Regions from separate parts of the Bacillus sp. FAU20 genome, predicted to be linked through region 1. Evidence: riboswitches for the same ligand, from Rfam matches in the RefSeq annotation. Region 1 holds a riboswitch; each other region holds the start of a gene.

The links. Region 1 has a riboswitch for S-adenosylmethionine ahead of AC0OM3_RS17415 (Na+/H+ antiporter NhaC family protein). Riboswitches for the same ligand answer to the same signal wherever they lie in the genome.
Region 2: another riboswitch for S-adenosylmethionine. It lies ahead of AC0OM3_RS26040 (cyclase family protein); the one in region 1 lies ahead of AC0OM3_RS17415 (Na+/H+ antiporter NhaC family protein).
Region 3: another riboswitch for S-adenosylmethionine. It lies ahead of AC0OM3_RS13255 (peptide ABC transporter substrate-binding protein); the one in region 1 lies ahead of AC0OM3_RS17415 (Na+/H+ antiporter NhaC family protein).

What each region holds. Positions count from the first base shown of each region.
Region 1 covers NZ_JBVYHY010000021.1:707,607-712,076, forward strand. Annotated here, with positions in the region: gene liaF (cell wall-active antibiotics response protein LiaF) at 1-298, opposite strand, end outside; gene AC0OM3_RS17405 (PspA/IM30 family protein) at 405-1,067, opposite strand; gene AC0OM3_RS17410 (lmo0954 family membrane protein) at 1,115-1,471, opposite strand; gene AC0OM3_RS17415 (Na+/H+ antiporter NhaC family protein) at 1,654-2,970, opposite strand; SAM riboswitch class I at 3,065-3,170, opposite strand; gene AC0OM3_RS17420 (ribonuclease FAU-1 family protein) at 3,291-3,809, opposite strand; gene gltP (glutamate/aspartate:proton symporter GltP) at 3,878-4,470, opposite strand, start outside.
Region 2 covers NZ_JBVYHY010000027.1:58,174-62,643, forward strand. Annotated here, with positions in the region: gene AC0OM3_RS26030 (ATP-binding protein) at 1-607, shown strand, start outside; gene AC0OM3_RS26035 (hypothetical protein) at 837-1,217, shown strand; gene AC0OM3_RS26040 (cyclase family protein) at 1,245-1,877, opposite strand; SAM riboswitch class I at 1,963-2,075, opposite strand; gene AC0OM3_RS26045 (PRK06851 family protein) at 2,224-3,330, shown strand; gene AC0OM3_RS26050 (nucleotidyltransferase domain-containing protein) at 3,445-4,227, shown strand; gene AC0OM3_RS26055 (MFS transporter) at 4,241-4,470, opposite strand, start outside.
Region 3 covers NZ_JBVYHY010000017.1:158,886-163,355, forward strand. Annotated here, with positions in the region: gene AC0OM3_RS13250 (peptide ABC transporter substrate-binding protein) at 1-561, opposite strand, end outside; gene AC0OM3_RS13255 (peptide ABC transporter substrate-binding protein) at 967-2,607, opposite strand; SAM riboswitch class I at 2,739-2,843, opposite strand; gene AC0OM3_RS13260 (aldo/keto reductase) at 2,996-3,829, opposite strand; gene proC (pyrroline-5-carboxylate reductase) at 3,831-4,470, opposite strand, start outside.

The sequences.
Region 1 (4,470 bases):
GATGTCCTTGTTGAATCAATTGATAACCAATTAAAGCTAAACAAGCAAATACGACAAGAACAAATGCTGCTGATGAAAATAAGAAAAATAAAAATACGATACCACCAACAAATAAAAATACATTTCCCCGTACATAACGATTCTTTTTACGATAATGCCTTCCAAACATAAGCATAATAAATGCAAAAATGAGACCACCTGGTTCAAAATGTCCAAGTATCATATCAAGAAAAAGACCGAATCCAAATATGATGAGGAGCATTCCCATTAATTGTGTCTTTGAAAAATGTTTCTTCATTTCAGCTCCCCCCTTCTTGTCACATATACATAGAAGAAAAGGCATTGCTTTCCAACACCTTTTCTCCTATCACTATATCATAAGCCTGTTTTATAATATACTACTATTATTTTGTTAACTCTTTCGTTAACGATATATCATTCTTTTCTTTCATTTCACGCTCAAGTTTTGCAATTTTCATATCAAATGTGTCACGCTCATGCTCTTCATTCATACGAGTTTCTAAGTCACGAATGTGATCTTCAATTTCTTCAAATCGTAAGAACGGATTATTTTCATCCATTTTATGCATCGCAGTATTCATACGACGATTTGCATGTGCCATATTTTCACGTGCCATTAGTTCCATACGCTTTGCGTGCATTTCTTTTAACTTATTTTTCATTTCAGAAAGACGACGCTCTAACTCATCAATTTGCTCTACAACACCTGCATACATTTCTTCTAATCGAGTTACTTGCCCTTCATAATAAGCTACCTCTTCTAAAGCACGTTCATGCAATTGTAATTCGCCTGCTTCTTGAGCAATGATAGCTTGCTTTGATCTTTTATTAACGAAATAACGCGCTTGCTCAAGCTCACGAGCAAAGTTAGATTTTAATGTTTTATGACGCTCAATTAACTTCTCAATTTTTGTTATTTCGCGCTCACTATCACGTAAATATTGGTTTAACATCGCAATTGGATTTTTTCTTTCCTTCTCATCTAACACGTTATGAAAATCAGCTAAAATTGCATCGCGTACACGTCCGAATAAAGATTGTTTCATTATAAATCTTCCTCTCTTCTACTTTATTTATAATTTGATTTATTGTTTTAATTTTTCATTAATTTGTTCCACTCATCTTCAAAGTTGCTATATGGTTTAGAACTTTCTGGAGCAGATTCAACAACTACATCTTTTTCTTTTTTCCACTCACGGTATCCGTAATATAAAACCACTAAAGCAGCGATACCGATTAATGCTGGCGAATGAGAAAGTGCAATGGATAAACCGATTAAACCAACAATACCCCAAGCTAACTTTCCAAAAAATGATTTAGCTCGCACAAATGATTTATAGCTCCAATATACAACTCCTGCTCCGATTGCGAACCCTACAATACCAGCAAGACTACCAAGAGCAATTAAAGCCAAAATACCGGCTGCGATAAACGCTAGAAATTGTTTCATCTTGTGCTTGCCTCCCTTCGATTTGATACTCTTATCTTAACTATTTTTTCATCTTTCCATAACGAGCTTAAGAACCGTTTTTAACTCAGACTTAAGACCGAGTCATATTCAGCCCTTTACGCAAAAAAACGTGCAGAGTCTATTCTCTGCACGTTTTTTTAATTACTAACATTCATATTAAATTAAGCTGTTTTATGATACTTTTTTTTCTCAGCTACTTTCGAAAACCTTGGAAACCCAATTAAAATAGAAACAATCCCACATACTCCAACTAAGATTGGATAAAATGCATATGGTAACAATTCAACCGGAGATAACGCTGCAAATCCTGCTGCCGTTAACATTTGGGCACCGTACGGAATTAATCCTTGCACACAACATGAGAAAAGATCTAATACACTCGCTGATTTACGAGGGTCTATTTCATATTGATCTGCAATATTTTTTGCAAGCGGGCCTGTAAAGATAATTGAAATCGTATTATTCGCTGTACACATATTTGTCATACTCACTAAACCAGCAATACCAAATTCCGCTCCTTTTTTCGAACGAATATTACGTGTTAATACATTCATTAAATATTGAATACCACCATTATATTGGATTAATTCAACCATACCGCCAATTAATATAGCAAGTAATACTAACTCCATCATACCGCCCATTCCAGTCGTTACACTTTTAAAGAAACTTTCTAACGTGTAACTTCCATCTATAAGACCGATAACACCAGATAGTACAGTTCCACCAGTTAATACAATAAGTACATTCCAGCCAAGTAGCGCTGTAATAAGTACTCCTGCATACGGTAAAATCTTTATCCAATCAAAGCTATGCGCTTTAACCTGCGTATCACTTCCTGAAGTAACTATTACTAATAGTACAATTGTGATAATAGCTGCTGGTAATACAATTAAAAAGTTCGTTTTAAACTTATCTTTCATTTCTGTTCCTTGTGAACGAACAGCTGCGATTGTTGTATCTGAAATAAATGATAAATTATCACCAAACATCGCTCCGCCAACAACAGTAGCCATCGCAAGCGCAATTGAGATATCAGTTTGACCACTAATACCTACAGCAATCGGTGCTAATGCTGCAATTGTTCCCATTGAAGTTCCCATCGCTAATGAAATAAACGCAGCAATAACAAAGATTCCAGCTATGATAAATCCTGGCGGTAAAATAGTTAACGCTAAATTAACAGTTGAGTCTACTCCGCCCATTCCTTTAGCAGTTTCAGAAAATGCACCTGCAAGCACAAAAATTAATACCATAATCATAATATCCGGATTTCCTGCACCTTTAGCGAACCGCTCGACTTTCACATTAAAACTTTCTTTACGATTCATCACTAAAGCGACTCCTACAGCAATTGAAATCGCTACAAGTATCGGCAATTTATAGAAATCACCTGTAATAATTCCAGAACCAATAAATAGCGCCAAAAATATCCCAAGTGGTAATAAAGCTAAACCATTTCCTCTCGTTTCTTTCAAAGTACCATCTCTCCCTAGTTTCAACCTTTTTCTAATGAATAACAAAAGACCTCTTCCAATGAGAAGAGGTCTTATACATCTATAAGAAACGCTCTTCTCATCTTTCAAGCACACGCTTGCTGGATTTGGCACAGCACTCTGAAATCGAGTCCGCTGCCGAGGCATCGTAGGGCCAGTCCCTCCGCCTCTCTTTATAAGAAGGTTTCATATTTATTTTTTAATAATAATTTCTTTCCTAACTTTACTCGCTTACAAAACAAAAGTCAATTGTTTTTTGTATAGATTTTTTTGGTAATTATACAAAAATGTGAATACAACAATCATTTTAACTTTTCGATTTCTTCTTCTAATATTGAAATCCAATAAAATTCACTATTTTTTATTGCAGCTAATATCCATTTCGTAGTGTACCAAGCTAACTCATACTCTTCCTTCGTGACATCGCCACTTTTATAAGCATCCTCTAGCTCCTCTTCATCTAATACATACACCTTACCGCTAGATAATAATACTACATCTAAATATAAATCATCAAAATAAGGTAAACCACGATCGTCTATTTTATATTCTTTCGCCACATCGATATAATATTGCACTAATTTTTTCTGATCATCTAACATAGCGGTAATCGCAAAGTTTTTCCCGTCTATGAAATATTGAATCCACATATACTGATCCGCTGCAATACAAAGTTCTTCACCATCATATTCTTTACAACTAGGCTTCCTCACCTTTTTTATATCCAGTATTCCGAGCATCCCCTCTTCCACTTGCTTAACCGTATAACCCTTCTCTATTAGCCTCTTCCACGAAGAACCGTCACCATATTTACGTTTCATTATGTCTGCTCCTCTTCTATATACAGAAAAGCTCCCACATATTATGTGAGAGCTTGTTCATATTATAATTAAGCCGCTTGACCCTTTTCAGAAATCTCTTTTAAATAAGCTTGTCCTTTTTCAGCGTCATATTGACCTTCCCACTTAGACATAACTACAGCTGCTAAAGAGTTTCCTACAACGTTAACTGCTGTACGAGCCATATCTAAAATACGGTCAATACCAGCAATGAACGCTAAGCCTTCAGGTGGAATACCTACTGTACCAAGTGTCGCTAATAATACAACGAATGATACGCCCGGTACACCTGCGATACCTTTTGATGTAACCATTAATACAAGCAATAATGTAATTTGTTGTGTAATAGATAAATCAATACCGTACATTTGCGCTAAGAAAATAGCCGCAATTGCTTGATATAAAGTTGATCCATCTAAGTTAAATGAATAACCTGTCGGAATAACGAAAGATGTAATTGCTTTCGGACAACCGAATTTCTCCATTTTCTCCATGATTTTTGGTAAAACTGTTTCTGAGCTTGCTGTAGAATACGCTAAAATCAGCTCGTCTTTTAAAATCTTAAAGAATTGGAAAATATTAATTCCAAATATTTTCGCTGTAAGTCCTAAGACAACTACTACGAAGAAAATCATTGCTCCAT
Region 2 (4,470 bases), on a different contig from region 1:
TGAAATTCGAAATCCGTTAACAGCGTTAAAAGGATTTACGCAAATGCAAAAAGAAAGAAATCCAACTGATACGATGAGCTACGACATTATGCTACAAGAAATTGAAAGAGTCAATGGATTTGTTAGTGAATTAATGTTGTTAGGAAAACCAAAGCCAACAAATTATGAAAGGTGTAATATACGAGACATCCTTCTATATGTTGTGCATCTAATGGAAAGTTATGCAATGCAATATAGAGTTAAATGTTATTTACAAGTAGATGGGAATTTACCAACTATAAACGGTAATGATAAGCAATTAAAACAAGTGTTATTAAATATCATTAAAAATGGAATAGAATCAATGCCAGAGGGTGGAGAAATCCATATCCGTGCATATCAAAAAACGCAAGGATATTTGTGTATTTCTGTTGAAGACCAAGGATTTGGTATAGAGAATGAGAAGTTAGAAAAAATCGGCAAGGCGTTTTACACAACAAAGGAAACTGGTACAGGACTTGGATTAATGATTACATATAAAATTATTAAGGAACATCAAGGGAGTATCACAATCCAAAGTAGTATAGGAGTAGGAACAAAAGTAGAAATTTTTCTGCCGACCGTTTAATGTATTGGGAGAAAAGATTTTTCAGAAAAGTGTTCTTGTTGTGTAAATATAAACATTTTATAAAATGTTTCAAGAAGGGTTTTTTTTATAAAATACTTCGTTTATAATGGAGGAAAATATCGACATGAGATTGATTGCTCATGTAGCGGTTCAGTAGTGTTATGAAAAGATAAGAAGGGGTGCACGCGCATCCTTTTTTCTATGCAGATATTATGAAAGAGGTGGTATGATGGAATTAACATTAAATTCGACTGTATGTTTACACACGATTCAATTTCGAAAAGAGCAAAAGAATTATATTGTAAAAGATACAATTACAGGAGAAAAATATGAAATGCCGCCACTTTGGATTGATGCATTGGCAATGATGCGTGACGGTTTTTTATTGGGGGAAATTGAGGAGAAATTAAAAGAAGAGTATCCATCCGAAGAAGTGAATATGTTAGCATTCACGAAGCAACTGTTAGAACTAGAACTTGTTGAAATGGTAGATGGGGAAGAAATAGCTTGTACAAAGAAGAAAGAGAAGGATTATTTAGCTTGGTTACGTCCCCATGTTGAGCAATTCTTTCTTAATTTAAATAAAAAAAATAGAAGCAAAGGTCAATGATGATCTTTGCTTTTTTGTATAGTTTGTTTAAAAAATTACAGCGAATGCTCTTGCGAAAGCACCGTCGCTATCTTTAATTTTTAAAGGTGCTGCTGAGAAGAAGAAACGTTTCGTGTGAATGGCATCTAAGTTTGTTAAGTTTTCGATTAAATAAATATTATTCCCAAGTAGTATGTGATGAATTGGTGATGTTTCTGTCGTTACCTCATCAGGAGAAATAAAATCTAAACCGACAGATTTTACTTTTAATTGTACTAGTTCCTCGGCTAATTCTTCAGAAAGATAAAAAGCTTCTTTCTCATACGCCTCTGTATTCCATTTAGTAGATAGATTGGAATGGAAAATAACAATATCTCCTTCTCTTATATCAGCATCGTGCAGTACTTCTTTAGGTAGTTTTCGTTCTTGTACATGAGTTACATCAATAAGAATCGCTTCGCCTACAAATTGATTTAGGGGTAATTGATCGATAGTCGTTGCGCCTGAAATAAAATGCGCAGGAGCATCACAATGCGTGCCAACATGAACGACAGAATGAAAATCTGTAACTTGATAGCCTGATTCTTCAACACTTGTAACAGCTTCTAGTTGTATTTTAGGTGTTCCAGGAAATTGAGACATATTATTTTCAAATGTTTGCGATAAATCAATTACTTTCATTTTACATACCTCCAATATATGTTTTTCAAATAATAAAAAGCTCACCCTTCAATATCAAGAAAGGTGAGCTTTACATGCTAGTTGAATTTTATCTTCCAAAATGCAATGCATTTTGCAGGAATTAGCACCTATTCAGTTTGTATAAACTGAGGTTGCTGGGCTTCAAAGGGCCGGTCCCTCTGCCTCTCTTGATAAAGAAGTATTTAATTTTAAAACCGGAATTTTCCGATAGTTAAATTGTAATTCATTTCCTTTTTGCGTGCAATACAAAATAGGTATTCACCCAAATAAAGCTACGCGCATATTGTAGCTTATGTAAATAGAATGCTGCGAAGGAGTGAGTGCAGTGACAGGAAATGTATTGAATTATTATGCTGGTGGTAATACAGCTAGGGGATTTCATAATTTATATGAAGAGAATTTAAAAGGGTTAGACAGATTATTTATCTTAAAGGGTGGTCCAGGAACGGGGAAATCTTCTTTAATAAAGGCAATCGGTCGTGAATGGGTTGAAAAAGGATATGATATTGAATTTTTACATTGTTCTTCTGACAATAAATCGGTTGATGGTGTAATTATCCCAAAATTAAAAGTAGGAATTGTTGATGGGACATCACCACATGTAATTGAGCCCAAAATGCCAGGAGTTGTTGAAGAGTATATAAATTTAGGAATTGCTTGGGATTCAGATAAACTAAGGAAGCAGAAGTTAGAAATTGAAAGATTTGTTTCAGAAGCAAGCAAAGCTTTTCAGTCTGCTTACGCATGTTTTAAAGAGGCATTGCTTATACATGATGAGTGGGAGAAGATATATATTGATAATATAGATTTTAATAAAGCAAATGAATTAACCGATCAGCTAATCCAGAAATTATTTGCAGATAAAAGCGGGAGACAATCGCTTGTAAAACATCGTTTTTTAGGAGCTGCTACACCGAAAGGAGCAGTTGATTTTGTTCCTAATTTAACAGAAGGGTTACCATATCGTTATTTTATAAAAGGGCGCCCAGGCTCTGGAAAATCAACGATGCTCAAAAAGTTAGCTAGGGCAGCTGAAGAAAAAGGGTTTGAAGTTGAAGTATATCATTGCGGATTTGATCCGAATAGTCTTGATATGGTTATCGTAAGAGAATTAGGCTTTGCAATTTTTGATAGCACTGCACCACATGAATATTTTCCAAGTCGCGAGGGTGATGAAATTATTGATATGTATGCCCTTATTGTTACCCCAGGGACGGATGAGAAATATGCGAAGGAAATTCGTGATGTTTCCATTCAATATAAAGCAAAAATGAATGAGGCGATGTCTTTCTTAGCAAAAGCAAAATCGGTTCGTGATAAATTAGAACGAATTTATATTGCTGCTATGGATTTTTCAGTAGTAGATGCATATAAACAGGAGATTCAAAAAGAGTTTGAACGAATTGCTGCTACTGTAATCGAAAAGCAATAATAGAAGTTTCATTGGGCTGTCAGTAATTTCTGACAGTTTTTTTAGTATGTAGTAAAATTGATAGTGTATTGTCGAATTTCCAAGGAAATAATCAAAAAATGGAGATGTTATGAAATGAGAGAGAAAATCGAGTTGGAGTTAGAAAGAATTGAAAAAGAGAATGATGTGAAAATTTTATTTGCGGTGGAATCAGGGAGTCGTGCTTGGGGGTTTCCATCGAAAGATAGCGATTATGATGTTAGGTTTGTTTATATACATCCGGTAGAATGGTATTTATCAATTCATGACAAACGAGATGTAATTGAATATCCAATTAGTGATGATTTAGATATAAGTGGTTGGGATATTAGAAAGGCGTTGCAACTATTCGCGAAGTCGAACCCAGCTTTACTTGAGTGGATTCGATCACCAATTTTTTATTCGAAAAACTCTAATTTTCCAGAACTACTTCAACAGATGAGTGAGAAGAATTTTGATCCAAAAGCAACGATATATCATTATTTACATATGGCTTCGAAAAATTATCGTGAATTTTTGCAAGGTGAGAATGTAAAGCTGAAAAAGTACTTTTATGTATTACGTCCTATTTTAGCTTGTAAGTGGCTAGAAGAGAAAGCAACTTTACCACCTGTAGAATTTGACCGATTGATTACAGAATTATCATTAGAACGTAGCGTATTAGATGAAATTGAAAAGTTGTTAATAAAGAAAAAAGCAGGTACTGAATTAGATGTTGGATTGAAAATTAAGGTGTTGAATCAATTTTTAGAAGAACAAATTCATTACTATGGGCAATACGTGAAAGGTGTTGAAAAGGGGTTAGGGATCGATATTGAGATTTTAAATAAACTATTTCGAGACATGCTGTTTGAAGCATATGAAAAAGAGCACAAGTAAGTTTGTGCTCTTTTTATTTTGTAGGAATAAAGAAAACAGATATAGCTGCGATAAGACCTGCAAAGGAGAATAAGTAAAAATTCCATGATAAGTCATATTGCATTGTCATAATAATACCGACGAGAATAGGGCCAGCAATTGCACCAACTCGGCCAAGTCCAAGTCCCCAGCCTAAGGAAGTAGCTCGGATATGTGATGGGAAGTATTGGGTTACATATGCATTTAATATTTGAGTAATACCGA
Region 3 (4,470 bases), on a different contig from region 1:
TGTCGTTAAGCTTAAGAAGTAGGGAACAGGACGGTCTAGTTGTACTTCTAACGTTTTGTCATCAACAGCTTTGACCCCTAGTTGATCAATTGGCAATTGTTTTTGGTTTATTTGTTTCGCATTCTTTATATCGAAGAATAAGAATGCGTATTCAGCTGCTGTATTAGGATTTACAGCACGTTGCCAAGCGAAGGCAAAGTCCTTTGCTGTAACAGGAGTACCGTTTGACCATTTTGAATCACGCAGATGGAATGTATATTTTGTTTTATCGGGACTAATGTCAACCGACTCAGCGACGCCAGGAACCGGTTTATTATCTTCTCCCATTGCATATAACCCTTCAAAAACATTGCGCATTACGTTCATGGATTCCCCATCCGTTGCTTTTGCAACATCCATTGTTGGAATTTCTGAAGCGAATGATAAGTTAATTGCCTGTTTATCAGGTGCTTTATCGTTTGCTTTCGCTCCGCTTGCATTATCTTTATTTCCCCCGCAAGCAGTTAGTAATAGACTTGCCCCTAAAACAGATGCAACAACAGGTACAACTTTTTTCTTCATTGTTCGTTCCTCCCTAAATGTGTTGTTCGTAACGTCATAATGTCCGTGTCTTGAAGTGGCTATAGAAGGAGATAAAACCTATTATAAATATTTGTTTATAGGTAATCATGTGTTCTATATGTATATACATGTTGAACTATAATCTATCGTTATGTGTTTCAACGTAGTAGACATTATATTTTGATGGTGAAATATTTTGTTTCTTTGATTATTTAGAATATTAGCACTGGAAAGAACTATATGTCAATAGTAAAAATAGATTGTTAATTTCTTAGAATAATATATTAAAAAAGCAGATTCTCATGTGTGAGAGAACCTATTTTTAATATATTTTGCTAAAAAAACAATTGGTGTGGGCTAATAATAAGTGGGGATGAAGAACCCCCCACTTATTAAAGTTTCACTTTATTTTTCAATTTTTGCCCACTTGAAGTTTAATTGACCTGCAAAGTCTACTTGCACAATTCCTTTCACATAAGAACGTTCTAAATAAGATTCGCCTTTTTGGTAAAGAGGAGCGATAACAGAGTCTTTAAATAATATTTTCTCGGATGCTAGTAATGCTTCCCAGCGAGCTTTTTCATCACCAGCTAAAGTTGTTTTCACTTTTGCTATTGTTTCATCGAATTCCTTATTAGAGTAATGATCTAAGTTATAAGGGTTATTCGTTGTAAATAGCTCAAGGAATGTAATTGGATCCGCAAAGTCAGGGCTCCAGCCATCAATTCCGATTTCGTAGTCACCTTTTAATAAAAGCGAAACTTGTTGCTTACGCGGTTGCGGTTTTATATTTACTGTTAATCCATCTAGATTCTTTTCTAGTTGTCCTTTTAAGAATTCACCAGTTTTCTTATCAAGGTCAGCATCACTCGTTAATAATTCTAATGTTATCTTTTCCGAACCAAGCTCTTGTTTAGCTTTTTTCCATAACTCTTGTGCAGATTTTGTATCAACTTTTGTTAAATCGCCGTTTGCAGTACGGAAGTCTTTTCCTTCAGGTCCTTTTGCAAAGTTTTTTGGAACGAGACCAAATGTTGGTGTAGATCCATCATTTAATAACGTATTTACAAAGGATTTTCTATCAATTGTTTGATCAATTGCTTGGCGTGCAGAAACGTTTTGAAGCACTTTGTTTTGTTGATTCATACGTAAAAATTGTACGCCTACGTTTGGACGTTCTTTAAAGTTAGCATCCTTTTTATATTTATCGACGAAGTCAGATGTTAGTTTTATACGATCTAATTGTTTTGACTCGAATAAATTTACTTCTGTTGATTTTTCTTTTACGACGTTAAAATTGATTTCTTCTAGTTTGACAGTATCTTTATCCCAATAGGTAGGGTTTTTCTTGAATTTAAAGCTTTGTTCGTGCTTCCAATCGCTTAGTGTAAAAGCTCCGTTGTACAAGATTGTATTATCTTCTAAAGCGTACTTATCACCTTGTGCTTTAAAGAATTCCTCGTTAATTGGTAGAAATGTTGGGAACGCTGTTAAGCTAATAAAATACGGAACAGGACGCTCCAATTCTACCTCAAACGTATGGTCATCAACTGCTTTTACACCAAGTTGGTCGGCTGGAAGTTCTTTGTTGTTAATTTTTGTTGCGTTTTTAATATCAAAGAATAGAAATGCATATTCAGAGGCTGTTGCTGGATCTACGGCTCTTTGCCAAGCGAACACAAAATCTTTAGCTGTAACAGGAGTGCCGTTTGACCATTTTGAATCTCGCAAATGGAATGTGTATTTCGTTTTATCGCCACTTACTTCATGAGATTTTGCAACACCAGGAACAGGTTTGTTACCTTCACCAAGATTATACAAACCTTCAAATACGTTTCTCATTACTTGACCAGAATCAGTATCTGTAGCACGAGCCGTATCCATTGTTCGTATTTCAGTAGGTGAAGATAAGTTTAAAACCTGTTTACTAGGTGCCTCGTATTTTGCATTTGCTCCGCTTGTTTCGTTTTTATAACTACCGCAACCAGTTAATAAAATACTTACTCCTACAACTGATGCAATACCGGGTACAAACTTCTTTTTCATTTGATTTTCCTCCTAAATAATTAAGTTTGGATGATGATGAGGGAAATGAAAATAAAAAATCCCTCTTTTCATATTGAGAAAGAGGGATTTTTACGTACAAGTTATGCACCCGTATATAAACGAAGTCCCTCATTCTATCTTTCAAGCATAAAGCTTGCAGGAAGTGGCACAGTATTCAAAATGAACCTGTTGCCGAGGTTTCAAAGGGCCAGTCCCTCCACCTCTCTTGATACAATGAGTAAACGAATAAATTTTATTAATTTTTGTTTTTCTTTGATAATTCAAAATCTTACACCTTGAATAATGAAGTGTCAACTAAATGAAATATAGTTTAAATTTTCAGTTTTATTAAATGAAAAAACCACTGCATATGGCAGTGGTTTTTCTACTAGAAGTTAAAGTTATCTGGATCTGGACCAACGCGACGATCTTCATTTAAAGCTTGAATTGATTTCATATCATCAGCACTTAATTCAAAGTCGAAGATGTTTGCATTTTCAATAATGCGATGTTCTTTAATTGATTTGGGAATTGTTACAACTTCGTTTTGTAAATCCCAGCGTAAAATAATTTGCGCAGTTGATTTATTATATTTTGTCGCAATTTTTTGTAACGTTGGATTATCTAGTAGTTGTCCTTGCATTAATGGTGACCAAGCTTCAAGCTGGATATTATGTTCTTTACAGAATGCATGTAACTCTTCTTGTGCTAAACGTGGGTGGTATTCCACTTGGTTGACCATTGGCTTAATTTCAGCAATTTCAAATACGTCTTGTAAGTGGTGAATGTGGAAATTACTCACACCGATAGCGCGAACACGGCCATCTTTATAAAGTGTTTCTAATGCTTTCCATGATTCAGTATATTTCCCTTTTACAGGCCAATGTACTAAATATAAATCTAAATATTCTAGACCTAATTTCTCTAATGTAGTTTCAAATGCTTGAAGTGTTGTTTCATATCCTTGATCGCTATTCCATACTTTTGAGGTAATAAATAATTCTTCACGTGAAACACCGGATTCACGAATCGCTTGCCCAACGCCTTCTTCATTTTGATAGATTACTGCAGTATCGATGCTACGGTAGCCATTTTTAATTGCTGCTTTTACAGAATCAATTACTTCTGAACCATCTTCTACTTTAAAAACACCTAAACCAAACCAAGGCATTTTTACACCGTTATGTAATGTTGTATAGTCTTTTAAACTTGTTAAAATCATATTATTTCCCCCTAGCTTTTTTGTTTGTTGCTTCTACTGCTTTTTGAATTGCCTCTGAAAAATTATATTCGTATAAAGTTTTGAGACCCTCAGCTGTGGAACCACCTGGCGTTGTTACTTGTTCGCGAAGGTTAGCTGGATTTTGCGTTTGTTCAAGCATAGAAGCAGAGCCAGAAATCATTTGAATGACAAGATGTTTTGCGGTTTCTTCATCAACTCCATAACTTTTTGTTGCTTCAATTAAGCTTTCAGCAAAGTAATAAAGGAAGGCTGGTGCACTTCCAGTAACTGCAGTAAGCTGATGAACTTCTTCCTCAGTACAAAGTTGCGAAGTACCAATACCTTTTAAAAGTAGTTGCAGGGTTTCTTGATGTATCTCGTTTACTGATTGTCCCATTGTATATAAGGAGATAGACTTTCCAATTTCAGCAGCTGTATTAGGCATAATCCAAGCAACAGGCGTGCCTTTTGGGAGTCTAGCTTCTAAATAAGATGGTCCAATGCCAGCTGCTACTGTTACGACTAGTTGATTTGATATTAACGGAGATAGCTCAGCTAATAACTCTTCATGAGCAGAAGGTGGCATTGCTAAAACAACCGTATCAACAGATGTAACATGCTGTTTCCAATCTGTTGTAGTA